2 regions of the Blautia luti genome follow, and region 1 is predicted to be linked to the other one. Evidence: riboswitches for the same ligand, from Rfam matches in the RefSeq annotation. Region 1 holds a riboswitch; the other holds the start of a gene.
The links. A riboswitch is a leader RNA that binds a small molecule or an ion and turns the genes downstream of it on or off. The one in region 1 is predicted to bind cyclic di-GMP.
Positions count from the first base shown of each region.

Region 2: another riboswitch for cyclic di-GMP. It lies ahead of R8695_RS15770 (DNA repair protein); the one in region 1 lies ahead of R8695_RS14955 (hybrid sensor histidine kinase/response regulator).

Region 1 covers NZ_AP028156.1:3,237,489-3,245,433, reverse strand. The annotation lists gene R8695_RS14975 (zinc-dependent alcohol dehydrogenase) at 1-476, shown strand, start outside; gene R8695_RS14970 (MFS transporter) at 590-1,954, shown strand; gene R8695_RS14965 (MATE family efflux transporter) at 2,144-3,445, shown strand; gene R8695_RS14960 (diguanylate cyclase domain-containing protein) at 3,482-5,242, opposite strand; cyclic di-GMP riboswitch class I at 5,765-5,855, shown strand; gene R8695_RS14955 (hybrid sensor histidine kinase/response regulator) at 6,067-7,945, shown strand, end outside.
Region 2 covers NZ_AP028156.1:3,409,541-3,417,485, forward strand. The annotation lists gene R8695_RS15760 (LPXTG cell wall anchor domain-containing protein) at 1-2,375, opposite strand, end outside; gene lepB (signal peptidase I) at 2,410-3,018, opposite strand; gene R8695_RS15770 (DNA repair protein) at 2,990-3,274, opposite strand; cyclic di-GMP riboswitch class I at 3,429-3,558, opposite strand; gene R8695_RS15775 (ABC transporter ATP-binding protein) at 3,773-5,656, opposite strand; gene R8695_RS15780 (ABC transporter ATP-binding protein) at 5,649-7,382, opposite strand; gene R8695_RS15785 (MarR family winged helix-turn-helix transcriptional regulator) at 7,457-7,945, opposite strand, start outside.

The DNA of each region.
Region 1 (7,945 bases):
CAGCTAAAGTTATGATCACAGATGTCAGTGATCTTCGTCTGGAAAAAGCAAAAGAGTGTGGAATTGACGTATGTGTCAACACAAGGAATAAAAATTTCGGGGAAGCAATGGTAGAAGCCTTTGGACCGGATAAGGCAGATGTTATCTATGACTGTGCAGGAAATAACATTACAATGGGACAGGCGATCAAATATGCAAGAAAAGGAAGCGTGATTGTGCTGGTTGCAGTTTTTGCAGGAATGGCTGAGATCGATCTGGCAGTTGCAAATGATCATGAGCTTGATATCAAGAGCACAATGATGTACAGACATGATGATTATGTAGACGGAATCAGACTGGTGAATGAAGGAAAAGTGCATTTAAGACCGCTGATCTCTAAGACATTTGCATTTAAAGATTATCTGAAAGCATACCAGTACATTGACGATAACCGTGAGACTACAATGAAAGTGATTATCAATGTGCAGGAAAAATAAAATACCCTGCTGATCATAAGCATTATGTAAGACAAAGATATAATAAAAAAGACTGCTGTAAAGAACACATGAGTAAACGGAAAGACGGAGGATGGCAGCAGGCAGGAGGAATTATGGAGAGTAAAAACGAAAATGTAAAAGTTCCGTTGATCAGTAAAATCGCATATGGATTTGGCGATGTAGGATGTAATTTCAGCTGGATGTTCGTCAGTAATTTTCTCATGATTTTTTACACAGACGTATTCGGAATCAGTATGGCAGCAGTCTCTGCCCTGATGCTGTTTTCGAGATTTTGGGATGCGATCAATGATCCGATCGTGGGTGGACTGACAGATAAAACCAAAACAAAATGGGGACGTTATCGTCCATGGCTTCTCATTGCAGCTCCGATCACGGCCGTGCTTCTGATTATGACATTCTGGGCACATCCGGACTGGTCGGACAGATCAAAGGTTATCTATATGGTAATTACATACTGTCTGCTGGTACTTGGATATACCTGTGTAAATATCCCGTATGGCACCCTTTGTGGAGCAATGACACAGGATATCGATGAACGTGCAAAGATTAATACATCACGTTCAGTATCTGCAATGGTTGCAATTGGAATTATCAATATCATTACAGTTCCACTGATTGGAAAACTTGGCAGTCAAAGTGCTAAAACCGGATACCTACTGGTAGCAATCATATACGGATGTATTTTTGCAGCCTGTCATTTCTTCTGTTTCGCAAAAACAAAAGAGCAGGTGATTATGCCGGAAAAAGACAAAATATCCATAAAAGTGCAGTTAAGAGCAGTGATACAGAACCGCCCATATATTCTGGCATTAATCGGACAGGTGTTATTCGGATTTACACTTTATGGAAGAAATGCAGATGTTTTATACTATTTCACTTATGTAGAGGGAAATGCATCCTACTATACTACATATTCCATGTGCATTATCATTCCATCCATTATCGGTGCTGCATGTTTCCAGCCTGTATTCCGAAAATTGAATAATAAAGGAAGAACTGCATCTATTTTTGCCCTTTTTACCGGAATTTCCATGCTCTGTATGTTCTTCTTCAATGTAAAAGAAACACCGGCAGCGTTCTATACACTTGCAGGAATTACACAATTCTTTTTTTCTGGATTTAACACTGCAATCTATGCGATCATTCCCGACTGCGTAGAATACGGAGAGTGGAAAACGGGCTTAAGGAATGATGGTTTTCAATATGCATTTGTGTCACTGGGAAATAAAATTGGCATGGCAATAGGAACTGCTCTACTTGCAGCACTTCTTGGAAAATATGGATATGTGGCAAATCATGTACAGAATCCGGCTGTTCTCAGTATTATGAGACATTCCTTTACTACAATTCCGGGAGTTTTATGGATAGTGACAGCAATTGTACTGTTTTTCTATCGCCTGAATAAAAAACGTTACAATGAAATTGTAGAAGACCTGAAAAAAAACCGGGTAAAATAAAGAGTGTCGTGAAGTGAATTGCGAATATCAACAGAGTCTCCTTGAGCAGCATTAAAAAATCTGCTTAAGGAGATTTTTATGTCTGGAGTTTTTGTGGTTGCATTTTTGTTTTATATGGGTATAATGGTGAGATAAGTCTGCAGATGAAAGGAAGACAATGCTGACAATATAACGAAGGAGCGGAGTATTATGCTGAAAAGATTCACCAGATATGTAACCCAGAGTGTTGCCGGAATGATCGGGATTTCCGTTTATGTTCTGGCAGATACTTTCTTTATATCTGTATATTCCGGTGCTGACGGACTGGCAGTTCTCAATTTGATCCTGCCGGTTTATGGACTGATCTATGCGATTGGGGCTATGATCGGGATTGGTTCCGCTACCAGGTATGCCATAAGCAGGGCAAAAGGAGAAAATACAGAACATTATTTCGTACAGTCAGTAACCTGGAGTATACTGGCTGCAGTTCCATTTATGCTGATCGGAATCTTTATTCCGGACAAAGCATTGGCTTTGTTGGGTGCAGATGCCGGACTGATCGGACTTGGACGAAACTATGTGAGAATTATTCTGATCGCAACACCATTCTTCATGTCAAATTATACATTTACTGCATTTGCCAGAAACGATGGAGCGCCTTCTATTGCAATGATCGGTTCCATCAGTGGAAGTATCTTTAACATTATATTTGATTATATATTCATGTTTCCTGTCGGTCTGGGATTTTCCGGAGCAGGACTTGCTACTGCAATCTGTCCGATCGTAACAATGAGCGTCTGTGCCACACACTACAGGAGCAGCAGAAACCATGTAGGATTCCATTGGAAAAAACCGTCATTCAGACACCTGATTTCCTGCTGTCAGCTGGGAGTTTCCGCATTTGTCGGGGAATTGTCTTCCGGTGTGATCGCCATTGTATTTAACTTCCTGATCTTGGGAATCGCGGGAAATATGGGTGTAGCAGCCTATGGAGTTGTGGCAAACCTTTCTATCGTGGCATTTGCAATTTTCAACGGTCTGGCCCAGGGAGCACAGCCCCTGATCAGTGAAAGCTACGGAAAAGGTCAGCCCACTCAGGTAAGAAAACTTCTGAAATGGAGCCTGCTCGTATGTCTTGCTGTAGAAGCACTGATCCAATTGATCATCTGGACTTCAACCGACACGCTGATCAGCATTTTCAACAGTGAAAACAATGTTCAGTTATTGAATTATGCACATACAGGACTGCGTCTGTATTTCCTTGGATTTATAGTGGCAGGAATCAATATTGTACTGGTGGCATATTTCTCAGCAGTAGATGAACCGAAAATTGCGATTGTCGGATCATTACTGAGAGGAATTATTGCTATTGTTATCTGCGCAGTTATACTTGCGAAATTATTTGGATTAAATGGAATCTGGATCTCTCTTCTTGCAGCGGAGACAGTTACGTTTCTGACAATTCTGTTTCTGGCATATAAAGACAGAAGAAAAAGCATGGCAGTTGTCTGAACTATGGTTTCGTGAAAAACAGTCGTATGTCTGTTATTATCCGGAAAATTTATCGCTGTAATGAATATGCATAGCCTCCCAGTCCATGAACAATACATAGAATACTCTTCCGTATTGCTGGCTTTCTACGATTCTTCCGTGATCGAGGACAGAAAGATAGGATCCGTCAGCCTTTCGAAGGTGAAAGTGAATATAGTCATTTTTATTACCACTATCAATCTGTTCCCAGATACTGGATTCGATCTGTTTCTGTTCATCTTCTCGGATCAGGCTGCGGAAGCGCTTATTGGTGAGTCTGAACAGTTCGTCCATATCTTTATATCCGGTCATATGAAGGAACTCATGGTTTGCATAAAAGAGTTCGTCATCGTCTTTGTCCGCTCTGTATATGATAAATGCACCCGGAAGGTGTTCAGAGACATCTTTAAATGCGAATCCCAGTTGTTTACGGATTCCTGACTGAAGACCTTCCCTGTAAGCCATACATCCGTTTTTTCCATGAAGTTTTATTGCATAGAGGGCTGCATCAGCACAGCGCATGAGCTGTGAACGGCTGGCTGCAAATGTGGGATATTCCGCATATCCCAGAGAAATGTTAAATGACTGTTCTTTTCCCTTGTATGAGAATGTCTTTGGAAGTCCGGTAAATTGCTGCAGCAGTTCTTTTGCATCTTCGCAGGTATAATTTTGTAAAAGAATACAGAACTCATCCCCACCGTTTCTTCCCAGTAATGCATCAGATGGGAAAAATGTTTTCATGCTGTCTGCCAGACTCTTTAATGCTTTGTCTCCATAGGCGTGGCCATAAATATCATTAATAAACTTAAAATCATCGAGATCAAGGAGTGCGGCCACAAAATGTCCTTTCGGATTTTTATCCATCATCTTTTCTGCTGATTCGTCAAATCCATAGCGGTTGTAAATACCTGTAAGAGAATCCGTGCGTGCCAGTATCTGAAATTTATTTTTGTTTTCTTTTGATACCAGACATACCCTGGTAAGCCCTGACAGAAGTAAGGTGATAGCGGTAAAAATCGTGCTGACTGTTACGATCAATAGATTGTTTCTCCACCCGCTTTCAGGAGTTACTTCGAACTTCCAGCTTTCTTTCCCTATGGTAAAATCATAAGAAACCGGCTGCGTTATCTGACCATCTGACTGGTAAACGGGTTTATAAGTGTCACTCCAGGGAGTTTCTGTTTTGGAAAGTCTGTACTCATATCCAAAACCTGAAAGTGCATGGATCGAGTCGGAAAAAATATCAGGAACACGCAGGATAACAATGGTAAATCCCCAGAAATACGCCTGTCCGTGCTCATCATTCAGGTAGACCGGATTGCGGACTGCAATTCCATAGCCGCCCTGTGTCAATTTAAAGGGTCCCTGTGTAATGATTGTATGGTTGTCTCTTGCATAACAGGAAATTCTGCCACGGTCTTTATCATGGAGCAGATCAATTTTACCTGCCTCGTTTCTCTCAGCAGGATAAATATCTGTTACAACACCATCCGGAGCAAGCTGTACACTTTCAATAGAATCAGATATAAGATTTTCTGCAATCGTATCAAATTGCTTGATATCTCCATTTTCACTGATCAGAACCTGTTTCAGAGTATCTGTGATCGCAATTCCATTTGTAATTTCATTTTTAATACGTTCACCGTAGGTTGATACATTTAATTGTGCGGTTGTGCGTCTCTGCCATTTTTCGTGAGTGTCTGTTTTGTATACGATGAAACCAACAAGGCACATGCCCAGTAAAAAAACCATAAGAGGCACAAGATTTTTTTTCTTCACCTGTTTTACCTCAATTTATATATCGGATATTTTTATGATGGAACATTATAGCACAGAAATGAAAAAACGGAATGAATTTTTTTTAAAACATAGGTAAAATCAGACAGATATAAAAGTTTCCTAAGGTGAAAATGTTGTAGGTATGGGGAAAACATGCTATGGTATGTATACAATGCGTAAAGAGGAGCAGAAAAAACGAAGTACGAACATATCACAGAGGGTCGTTTCATAGATCGCCCCAATCGTTTTATTGCACATGTGGAGATCAATGGGCAGGTGTACATATTCTGGCCTATGACTGCATGGTAGAACCTGACAGAATGGAAATTCAGGATCCGGTACCTGTATGCCTTGCTTTTGACCGGAAATAAAAAAGTATTCCCACAATCAGCATGCTCTTTACAACGTTATTGTTCATTATGTTTTCAGTAACGTAGCCGAAATTCATTCCAGATTGCCTGCGGCAATGGAATTTATTATTGACGTGTAAAAACATTCGTGGTATTTTTGATAAAAATGGAAATTATTTAAAGGCAAACCTGTTGAAAGGCAGGGACGCAAAGCCAGAAGGGGCTAAAGTCAGCAAGTTTGACCAGGTCAGCCGGTTGCAACTGCTTCCATATTATATATGGAAAAGATGTGAAAACGGAAGAGATTTTGATAACTTTTATACTATATAGATGTGTGATTTTAAAGAAATATAGTAGGGACACTGGCATATTTTGGCAGGTGTCCTTTTTATATGCCTAAAAGGGTACGAAAACTGACAGGTACAGGTTCTCTGTATACAGATAAAGGCAGGATGAAGAGAGGATTTTTATAAAATGGGAAATTATGAAGACAAAATATATTCTTTAGGTGAGACTGTAACGGGACAGACACAGGCCATGTCACAGGCCGTACAGAAAACACTGGAAAATAATGGCGGGGTAGGTATAATGACAGGATCTTATGACCAAAACCTGTCTATTTTGTCTGTGAATAATCTGCTGTTGCATAGTACAGGATATACATTCGATACTTTCATGGAACAGACAAAAGGCTCATTGAGAAACTTCTTTTATGACGAGGAAGATATACTGGAGCGAGACCGTTTTTTGCAGCTTCACGGAACAGGGGAAGCACAGATCCTTGCAGCAGACGGTACAGTGAAAAATGTACGGCTTTGTAAAGAGGATGCGACAGATGAGGCGGGCAGACAGATCTGGGTTATGTCCGTACAGGTCAACTGGGATCATGTAAATTTGACACTGCTCAATGAGGCTATCTATTCCGGCTTCTGGTATTTTGACTGTGACGAAAACAGTGAGATTGTGAATGCAAACTGGAGTCATGAATTCCGAAAAATGCTTGGCTATCATGACACTCTGGATTTTCCGAATAAACTGGAATCCTGGTCAGATCTTCTGCATCCACAGGATAAAGAAAGAGTAATGGTGCAGCTTCAGGCGGCAATTAAGGATAAGACGAACCAGATAAAATACCAGGTAGAGTATCGTATGAGAATGAAGGATAATCAATACCAGTGGTTTCGGGCATCGGCAGAAGTAATACGCCGTTTGGATGGTTCTGCCAGCAGGATTGCCGGCATATTTATCAATATTGATGCAGAAAAAAAAGAGTCTATGCAGGCACAAAAGTCAGCTGCTTTCCACCGTGCCTTTACGAAAACAGATCTGTGCGAATATTATGTAAACCTGGAAGCAAACACATTTGATACCTTTAAGGTTGAACCGTCCCTGATGACAGTTTTTGAACAGAGTCGTACATGGGATGAACTGATCCGGCATTTGGTGGATTCCTATGTTGTGGAAACAGATAAGAAAGCGGTAGCTGCTTTTTATGACCGTGGTTATATTGCAGAAAAACTGAAAGGTCTGGAAACAGAATTATCTTTAGAGTGCCGAATCACTCTGGATGGAGAAGAACGATGGGTCCGCAATGTGATTATACGTGGCGAGATAGAGGATTCAGAATATGCCATGATCTTTCTGCGTGATATCACAGAGGCAAAGGTAGAGAGCGCACGGCATCTGCAGATGGCAGCGGATAATGCTTCCATGGGGCAGCTGATTCAGAGTATTGTGCGTCTGGTTGACCGTTTTGTTGTCTGTGATCTGGAAAATGACAGATATGAATTCTACAATCTGAATGGACAGATGATATATAAACCTCTGGGATTTTATCATGATTTTCAGATGCAGGTTCTTGAAAAATATAAGACACTGGAACCATTGGAAGCTATAGATATCCTGATAGCCCCGGATAATATTCGGAAAAAACTGAAAAGTGAAAATGATATTTATAAGTTTGAGTATTGCAGCCTGGATGAAAAGACTTATAAAATCGCTTCTTATATTCCCTTGGAATGGAAGAACGGAAAGCTGGAAAAGGTATTGCTGGCATCCATGGATGTGACACAGGAGAAGAAAGCAGAGATTGAATCCCGTCAGGCACTGAAAGAGGCTTACCGGTCCGCAGAAAATGCAAATCGAGCGAAGACAGAATTCCTTTCCAATATGTCACATGATATCCGGACACCAATGAATGCGATTGTGGGTCTGACGGCAATCGCAGGAGCAAATATTGAGAGCCAGGATAGAGTTATTGAATGTCTCAGTAAGATCACAGAATCAAGCCGCCATCTGCTGGGGCTGATCAATGAAGTATTGGATATGGCACGTATTGAAAGTGGAAAAATGA
Region 2 (7,945 bases), 170 kb from region 1:
GTACCTTCATTTTTCACTGACAAAGTATAAGTAATAGTATCTCCCGCTTTAACACCATTTTTAACACTAGTATTATCTGCTTTTTTACCTACAACAATCTTTTCCGGTTCCCTGGAAGGTATAATAAGTGCATCATCCTCTGTCTCTTTAACCGGATATTCTTTATATGGATGTGGCGCAATTTTAACATGATTCCGGATAATATCTTTTTGAATTTCTGAATTCTCCCGATTCTTGTAATCTTCCGGCACCTGCAGTTTACTTGCATTCAACTGCATCTTAAGGTTAAGATGCGCCTGTTCCTTAGTTGGAACATTACCATTCATATTCTGATTCGGAATCTTTAGAGTATAAGTAACTGTCTTTCCATTAATGTTCAGATTCTCGACAGTTCCTCCCTGCAAATTTGTAAATTCCAAGATTGTTTCTTCATCTGAAGTTACAACCTTTCCATCTTTTACTTTTACCCCCTTGGGGAATGATATATTATCAGGCAAGGTAAATATATCTGTCACTTTCACATAATCTGTCCAGATTTCACCATAATTTTCTCCATTAGAGTGATTTGCTTCAATAGTATATTCATAATTTCCTGTCAGATTTGATCCTGATACCTCTGTATACGCCTGCTTCTGATTATTTACTTTCTTTGAAACCGGATACCACTCATTCTTTGCAACCCATGTAAGAGTTTGAGAATCACCTAAATAATCTGTTCCTGATGTTCCCTCAGGAGCTTTCGTTCTGGTTTCATCTACAGATAACGTCATCTGTGTCTTAGCGGGCATTGTTCCATTTGTAGAACTCAACTCTACATCGAACTCAATTGTAGAACCAGCAGGCTGTTCATATTTAATATAATATTCTCCATTTTCCTCCACTAGTTCTAATTCCAGCGCATCCTTTCCACCATTATAGTTTACAGTCCGCTTTCCATTTTTAAATCCCTCTATATGCACTCCTTCTGGCAGCTTTCCAACTTTAACATAAACAGTTGCTTTAGAGTTAGGATTATTTGCCTGAGAATATGTTGATACAACTTTTGCAGAAAGTGGCTCGCCAGTGTTATCTTCTGGTTTTGATGCTGACAATTCAACTTTAATACGCTGATTAACCGCATCTCCATCTTCTCCGGTAGCTGCCATAGAACTCGTCTCATCATCCAGTGCTTCCGGTGCATCATCTTCGTCTTCTTCAGCTGCCTGTGCTGGTTCCGGTGTCTCCTCCGGCTCCGCCGTCGGAGTTTCTTCTATATTATTATTGTCCGGTTCCTGTGCGTCTGCATCGTCCGCTGCCGGTTCTGCGTCGCCATAGTCGAAGTTCGGGTTGCGTGGCATGGTTACGTAGCCGACGATGATCGCGTTGTCCAGGTTGTATGTATTCTGTTTTACTTCTTTATCAGAGTCGCCGATCACGGTAGTTACCTGGGCGTCATTGGCGTTGAGGACGATTCCGGCGTGGTCGGGGGTGCCGTCCTGGTTGCCGTCGAGGATGATCAGGTCGCCGGTGTTCGGGGTGTAGCCTTCTTTGGAGACCGGTGCCCATTCCCAGCAGTCTGATGGCTGTACCATTGCGGATGACGGGATGCCTGCATAGCTGAGACAGAAGTCTGTGAACTGTGCGGACCAGTTATCGCGGTACGGGTCGCCTGCCCATGCGCCGTAGCGGGTGTAGCCGTTCATTGTGGCGCCGTCTTCTGCTACATTATAATTGGAAGTGCTTTCTCTGTAGCCGATCTGTGTCTGGGCGATGGCTGCCAGATCGCTGCCCCAGTTTCCTGTCAGGGATACAGAGCTTACAGAATTCTGCCATGTATCTGCATCTTCTACATCTGCATTCGGGTCAGAGTAGCATGCCAGTGAATGTGCATGCTCTTCTTTACCACAGGCAAGTACCTGCTCGTAGCATTCTGCTGTGTGCTGATGTCCTTCGCTCTCCTCCTGGTCACAGGTGAGAATGTCCTCTGTCTGGTAGCATTCCTCTGTGTGCTGGTGTCCTTCATTCTCTTCCAGTCCGCAGATCAGATTGCCTTCCTCATCATAGCACTCTTCTGTATGAGTATGAGCACCTTCACCCTCTTCCAGTCCGCAGATCAGCGTCTGTTCCTGGGTATAACATTCATCCGTATGGGTGTGTGCTCCTTCGCCTTCTTCTTTCCCGCAGATCAGACGGTTCTCATAACATTCATCCGTATGAGTATGTTCTTCTATTCCACAGTGAGGAGTTCCCTCTGCAGTAAGTGCCGGAAGGATCAGCGCATATACAGTACAGAAAACTACTATACATGCCAGAATACTGACCGCTTTCTGCCAGCGTTTATGCTTCCGGTTCTGCAGCTTGAACTTCGCCGCCTGATGCAACAACGTATTTTTCATCTGACATCTCTCCTTTTCCCTTTTCCTGTTCCCCTTACTTCACAGGACCTGCTGAACTCAAAGGCCAAAGCCTGAATACAATCTTTCCTACGATCTGCTCCTCTGCCACGCAGCCTACTGATGTATTTCGGCTGTCAATGGAAGTGGATCTGTGATCTCCCATCACGAAGTATCTGCCATCCGGCACCTGATAGGGGAGTTTGATATTGCAGTCTCCCAGAGACTTCTCTACCAGATAGGGTTCGTCCAGGGGGTCGCCGTCCACTGTGACATTTCCCTTCTCATCGATATCTACCCAGCTTCCGGGACCTGCGATCATTCGCTTCACCAGAATCTTATTATTATAGTAGAAAGCGATCACATCTCCCTGGGTGAAATCTGCACCTTTCACAGATACCACGATCTGACCTTCCTGAATAGTGGGATACATGGAATTTCCATATATCTGCAGTACCGGAAGTAACAGTACGGCGATCAGAACTGCCGCGGCTGCTACTGCGATCAGTGTACCGATGGTATTGCGCAGCACCTGATAAAACCGGTGCCTGTATTTACTTCTGTTTAACTCTGCCTCCAGCTGTGAGACTGTGGGCAGGGAAGTAATTTCTTTTTTCTTATGCTTCCTCATGCTGAATGCTTTCATTCTCCCGCCTGTCTGCATGCTGTCTGATATTCTCCAGATACTGGTCTGCTGCCTGCTGTGCTGCCTCGAATACCTTATTGATCCGAAGTGCTGCTTCCGCGATAGATCCGGCTTCCTGTTCCATCAGTCTCCGGTCTTCCAGCTTCTGCTTCGTCTCCTCCAGCTCCTGCTGCAGGCGCTGCACTTCTTTGCTCTGTTCCAGGAGCATTTCCAGTAAATCTGTGCGGCTTAAACGCCGCAGCTCTTTTTCAGTCATTATGCTCTCCATCCAAGTTTATTTCTCACTGCATTTGTTTCTGTGCAGAAATGTTTCTTTTTGATGCTTATTTTTGATTTTATTAAGTCATATTTTTGACTTTTTCTGACTTTTAACATACAAAAAAAGCCACAATTATTCTTTGATAAAAAATAATTGCAGCCGAACTACCTTATAAATTAATCCTTCCCGGATTAATACTCCTCTTATGTATGTAAATACTTTTTTATCAAAGGCTCCAAGCTTTGCGTCCCTGGCTCACACCAGGTTTGCCAATTCCATATTCAGTTTCGTACGTTTCACCATGCTTCTCATATTATACCTCTTGGGACAAAAATTTGTCAACCGGTACCAGTCCGTTATATTGTACAATTTTACGTTCACTTTTTGCATATTTCGTACAATTTTCGGTTTTATCAGTAATATATATATAAAAGCGCCTGCCAATCTGTTACTATTGACGATTGACAGGCACTTTTTGGTTAGACCAATTCGGTTTTATGATAATTCCAATTTTCCGGTATACAGCTGATAGTAAGTTCCTCTCATCTTAATGAGGTCTTCATGATCGCCTCTCTCGATGATCTTACCATGATCCAGTACGATGATGGCATCGCTGTTTCTGATGGTTGAGAGTCGGTGAGCGATTACGAATACGGTACGGCCTTTCATCAGGTTATCCATACCTTTCTGTACGATACTTTCTGTACGGGTATCGATACTTGAAGTTGCTTCATCCAGGATCAGTACCGGCGGGTTGGCTACGGCTGCTCTGGCGATGGAGAGAAGCTGGCGCTGACCCTGGGAGAGTTCTTCGCCGTCTCCGCTTAACATGGTGTCGTAGCCCTTTGGAAGCATCTTGATGAACTGGTCAGCATGAGCCAGTCTTGCTGCCTCGTATACTTCCTCATCTGTGGCATTCAGTTTACCATAACGGATGTTTTCCTTGATAGTTCCTGTGAACAGGTGCGTATCCTGAAGTACGATTCCCAGAGAACGTCTCAGGTCATCTTTCTTAATCTTGGTGATATTGATTCCGTCGTAACGGATCTTACCTTCCTGAATATCGTAGAAGCGGTTGATCAGGTTTGTGATAGTTGTCTTTCCTGCGCCTGTAGAACCTACGAAAGCAAGTTTCTGTCCAGGTTTTGCGAAGAGGCTGATGTCTTTCAGAATGACTTTATCCGGATTGTATCCGAATGTAACGTCTTCGAAACGAACATCTCCGGTCAGTTCTGTGTAAGTTACAGAACCATCTGCGGAATGCGGATGTTTCCATGCCCACATACCTGTTCTTTCTTTACATTCTGTAATGTTGCCGTTGGCATCTTTTCTTGCATTCACAAGTTCTACATAACCTTCATCCTCTTCCGGTTTCTCATCAATGAGTTTGAAGATACGTTCTGCACCTGCAAGTGCCATAACGATGGCGTTGAACTGCTGTGCCACCTGCATAAATGGCTGAGTGAAACTCTTTGTGAACTGTAAATAGGAAGCCATAACACCAAGAGTGATGCCACCCACACCAGTTACAGAGAGAAGTCCGCCAAGTACTGCTGTCAGTACGAACTGCAGGTTACCGATGTTACCGATCACCGGTCCCATCATATTTCCGTATTTATTGGCATTTGCGGAGCTCTCGAAAAGTGCTTCGTTGAGTTTATCGAATTCTTCTTTTGATTTATCTTCGTGGTTGAAAACTTTTACCACACGCTGACCATTCATTCGTTCTTCCACGAAACCGGTCACATCTGCCAGAGATACCTGTTGACGGATGAAATATTTGCCACTGTTGGAACCAATCTTACTGGTAACCTTCAGCATAATAAAAATAATCACAACTGCCAGAATCGTAAGCAGCGGACTTAACAATAACATGGAAATAAAGGTAACCACGATCGTAAACAGTGCCATCAGTGCCTGTGGGATCGCCTGACTGATCATCTGACGCAGGGTATCTGTATCGTTAGTATAGAGGCTCATGACAGATCCGTTTGTATTCTGGTCGAAATAGCGGATCGGAAGAGTCTGCATATGCTCGAACATATCATCACGGACACTTTTAAGCACACCCTGACCGATATAAACCATCATTCGGGTATAAATAAATGTGGCAATCACACCAAGTGCAAAAATACAGCCAAGGACTGCAAGTGCCTTATAGAGTTCTGCAAAGTTCGGATCTGTCTGTCCGATCAGCGGGATGATAAAGTCATCCAGCAGAAATTTCAGGGACAGGGATACTGCAATACTTGCTGCGGAACTGATAAAGATGCAGATAAATACGATGATAAACTGTATCTTATGGGTTCCTGTCATATATTTCAGAAGTCTTTTGGCAGTTTGGATGGTGTTCTGGTCTAATTTTTTCTTCTTATTCATCGTCTCCGCCTCCTTTGACCTGTGATTCATATACTTCTCTGTAAATATCATTTGTCTTCAGCAGTTCTTCTGAAGTACCCACACCTGCGATCTTACCGTCATCCAGTACGATGATCTGATCTGCATCTTCAATAGAAGAAACTCGCTGTGCGATAATAATCTTTGTTGTGTTCGGGATCTCCTCGCGGAAAGCCTTACGTATCAGGGCATCTGTTCTTGTATCTACTGCACTGGTAGAGTCATCCAGGATCAGGATCTTCGGTTTCTTGAGAAGAGCCCTTGCAATACACAGACGCTGCTTCTGACCGCCGGATACGTTGTTACCGCCCTGAACGATCATTGTATCGTAGCCATCCGGGAACTCACTGACGAATCCATCTGCCTGGGCCAGCTTACAGACCCTCCGAACTTCTTCCTCACTGGCATGTTCATCACCCCAGCGAATATTGTCATAGATGCTTCCTGAGAACAGCACATTTTTTTGAAGTACCATGGAAACCTGGTCACGAAGTACTTCCAGATTGTAGTTGCGTACATCCACGCCTCCCACCTGGACATTACCCTTTGTGACATCATAGAGTCTGGGGATCAGCTGCACCAGGGTAGACTTTGCACTTCCGGTTCCGCCGATGATACCTACTGTCTGACCGGATTTAATATGAAGATTTACATCCTTCAGGGAAAGATTTCCTCCCTCTCCTGCATAGCTGAAATCTACATGATTAAAGTCAATGGAACCATCTGCCACATTCTTTACTGCATCAGCTTTATCCTGCATCTCAGGAACTTCATCCAGAACCTCTACAATACGGTCTGTGGATGCTTCTGCTATCATGATCATAACAAACACGAAAGTTACCATGTTCAGGGACATGAGAATCTGAAGTGCGTAGACAATGATACTTGTCAGCTCACCGGTTTCCATGCCACCGAGAACAATTCCTCTTCCGCCAATTGCAACAATGATAATGATTACAGTATACATGGCAAACATCATAACCGGTGAGTTCCATGCAACGATTTTCTCTGCTTTAGTAAACAGATCATAAACATATCTGGAAATTCCATGGAATTTCTCAATCTCATAGTCCTCTCTTACGAAAGCCTTAACTACACGTGAGGCATTTACATTCTCCTGAACGGAATTGTTCAGGTTGTCATATTCATCAAAGACCTTGATGAAATGCGGATGTGCCTTTTTCGCAATAAAGATCAGTGTACCGCCAAGGACAGGAACAACTATCAGGAAAAGCATTGCGATCGGTTTATTGATCGTCAGTGTCATAATCCATGACAGGATGATCATAAACGGTGCCCTGGCAAGAAGGCGGATACTCATCATGTATGCCTGCTGTACATTTGTGATATCAGTGGTCAGTCGTGTGACCAGACCTGATGTTGAAAAGTGGTCGATATTTTTAAAGGAAAAATCCTGCACCTTATAAAAAATATCGTGTCGTAAATTCTTCGCATATCCTGCTGCTGCAACTGCCGCCATATTTCCGGCCTGTACGCCGAAGAACAGGGAAATCATTGCCATTGCAACAAGGATGACTCCACGCTGGATGATATAGCTCATATCTCCGTTTGCAATACCTACGTCGATAATCTTCGCCATCTCCAGAGGAATCAGAACTTCCATCAGTACTTCCAGGATTACAAGGACCGGAGCCAGTACAGACTGCTTCTTGTATTCCCGGACTGAACGTAAAAGTTTCTTATTCATCTTTGTCGATGTCCTCCTTAATTATAAATTTTCTGTAACTGTTCAGCAGTCCGCTGACTGCAAATACTGAACAGTTACAATTTTTTACTGTCATTTTTAGAATCGCAACCTTGTTTTCGCTGCAGTTCTTCCAGATTCTTGTGCATCATCCACAGTACCTGTTTACACAGAGTTATGTCTTCTCTCGGAATTCCTTTTTCCAGCCAGTGCTCTGTCTTATCAATGTGCTCAAGGATCGCCGGAAGAATGTCTTTCGCCTTATCTGTAGGTACGATCCGTTTCAGACGTCCATCCTGCTTTGCACTTTCTCTGTAAATAAAACCTTTCTTCTCCATCAGCTGAAGCATACTTGTAGCAGTTGATTTCCGTACCTGAAATTCCTCCTCGATATCCTTCTGATAAAGGTCATGGTGCAAAGTTTCCAGAAGAATAAACTTCAGCACATGTTTCTGCAATGTAGTCAGTTCATCTGACTCCATCACAATCGACGGATTATTTCCATTCCGCATCATCTGATGGGAAAGAATCCCGACCAGTCTTCCCATATGCATATCCTCTACTTT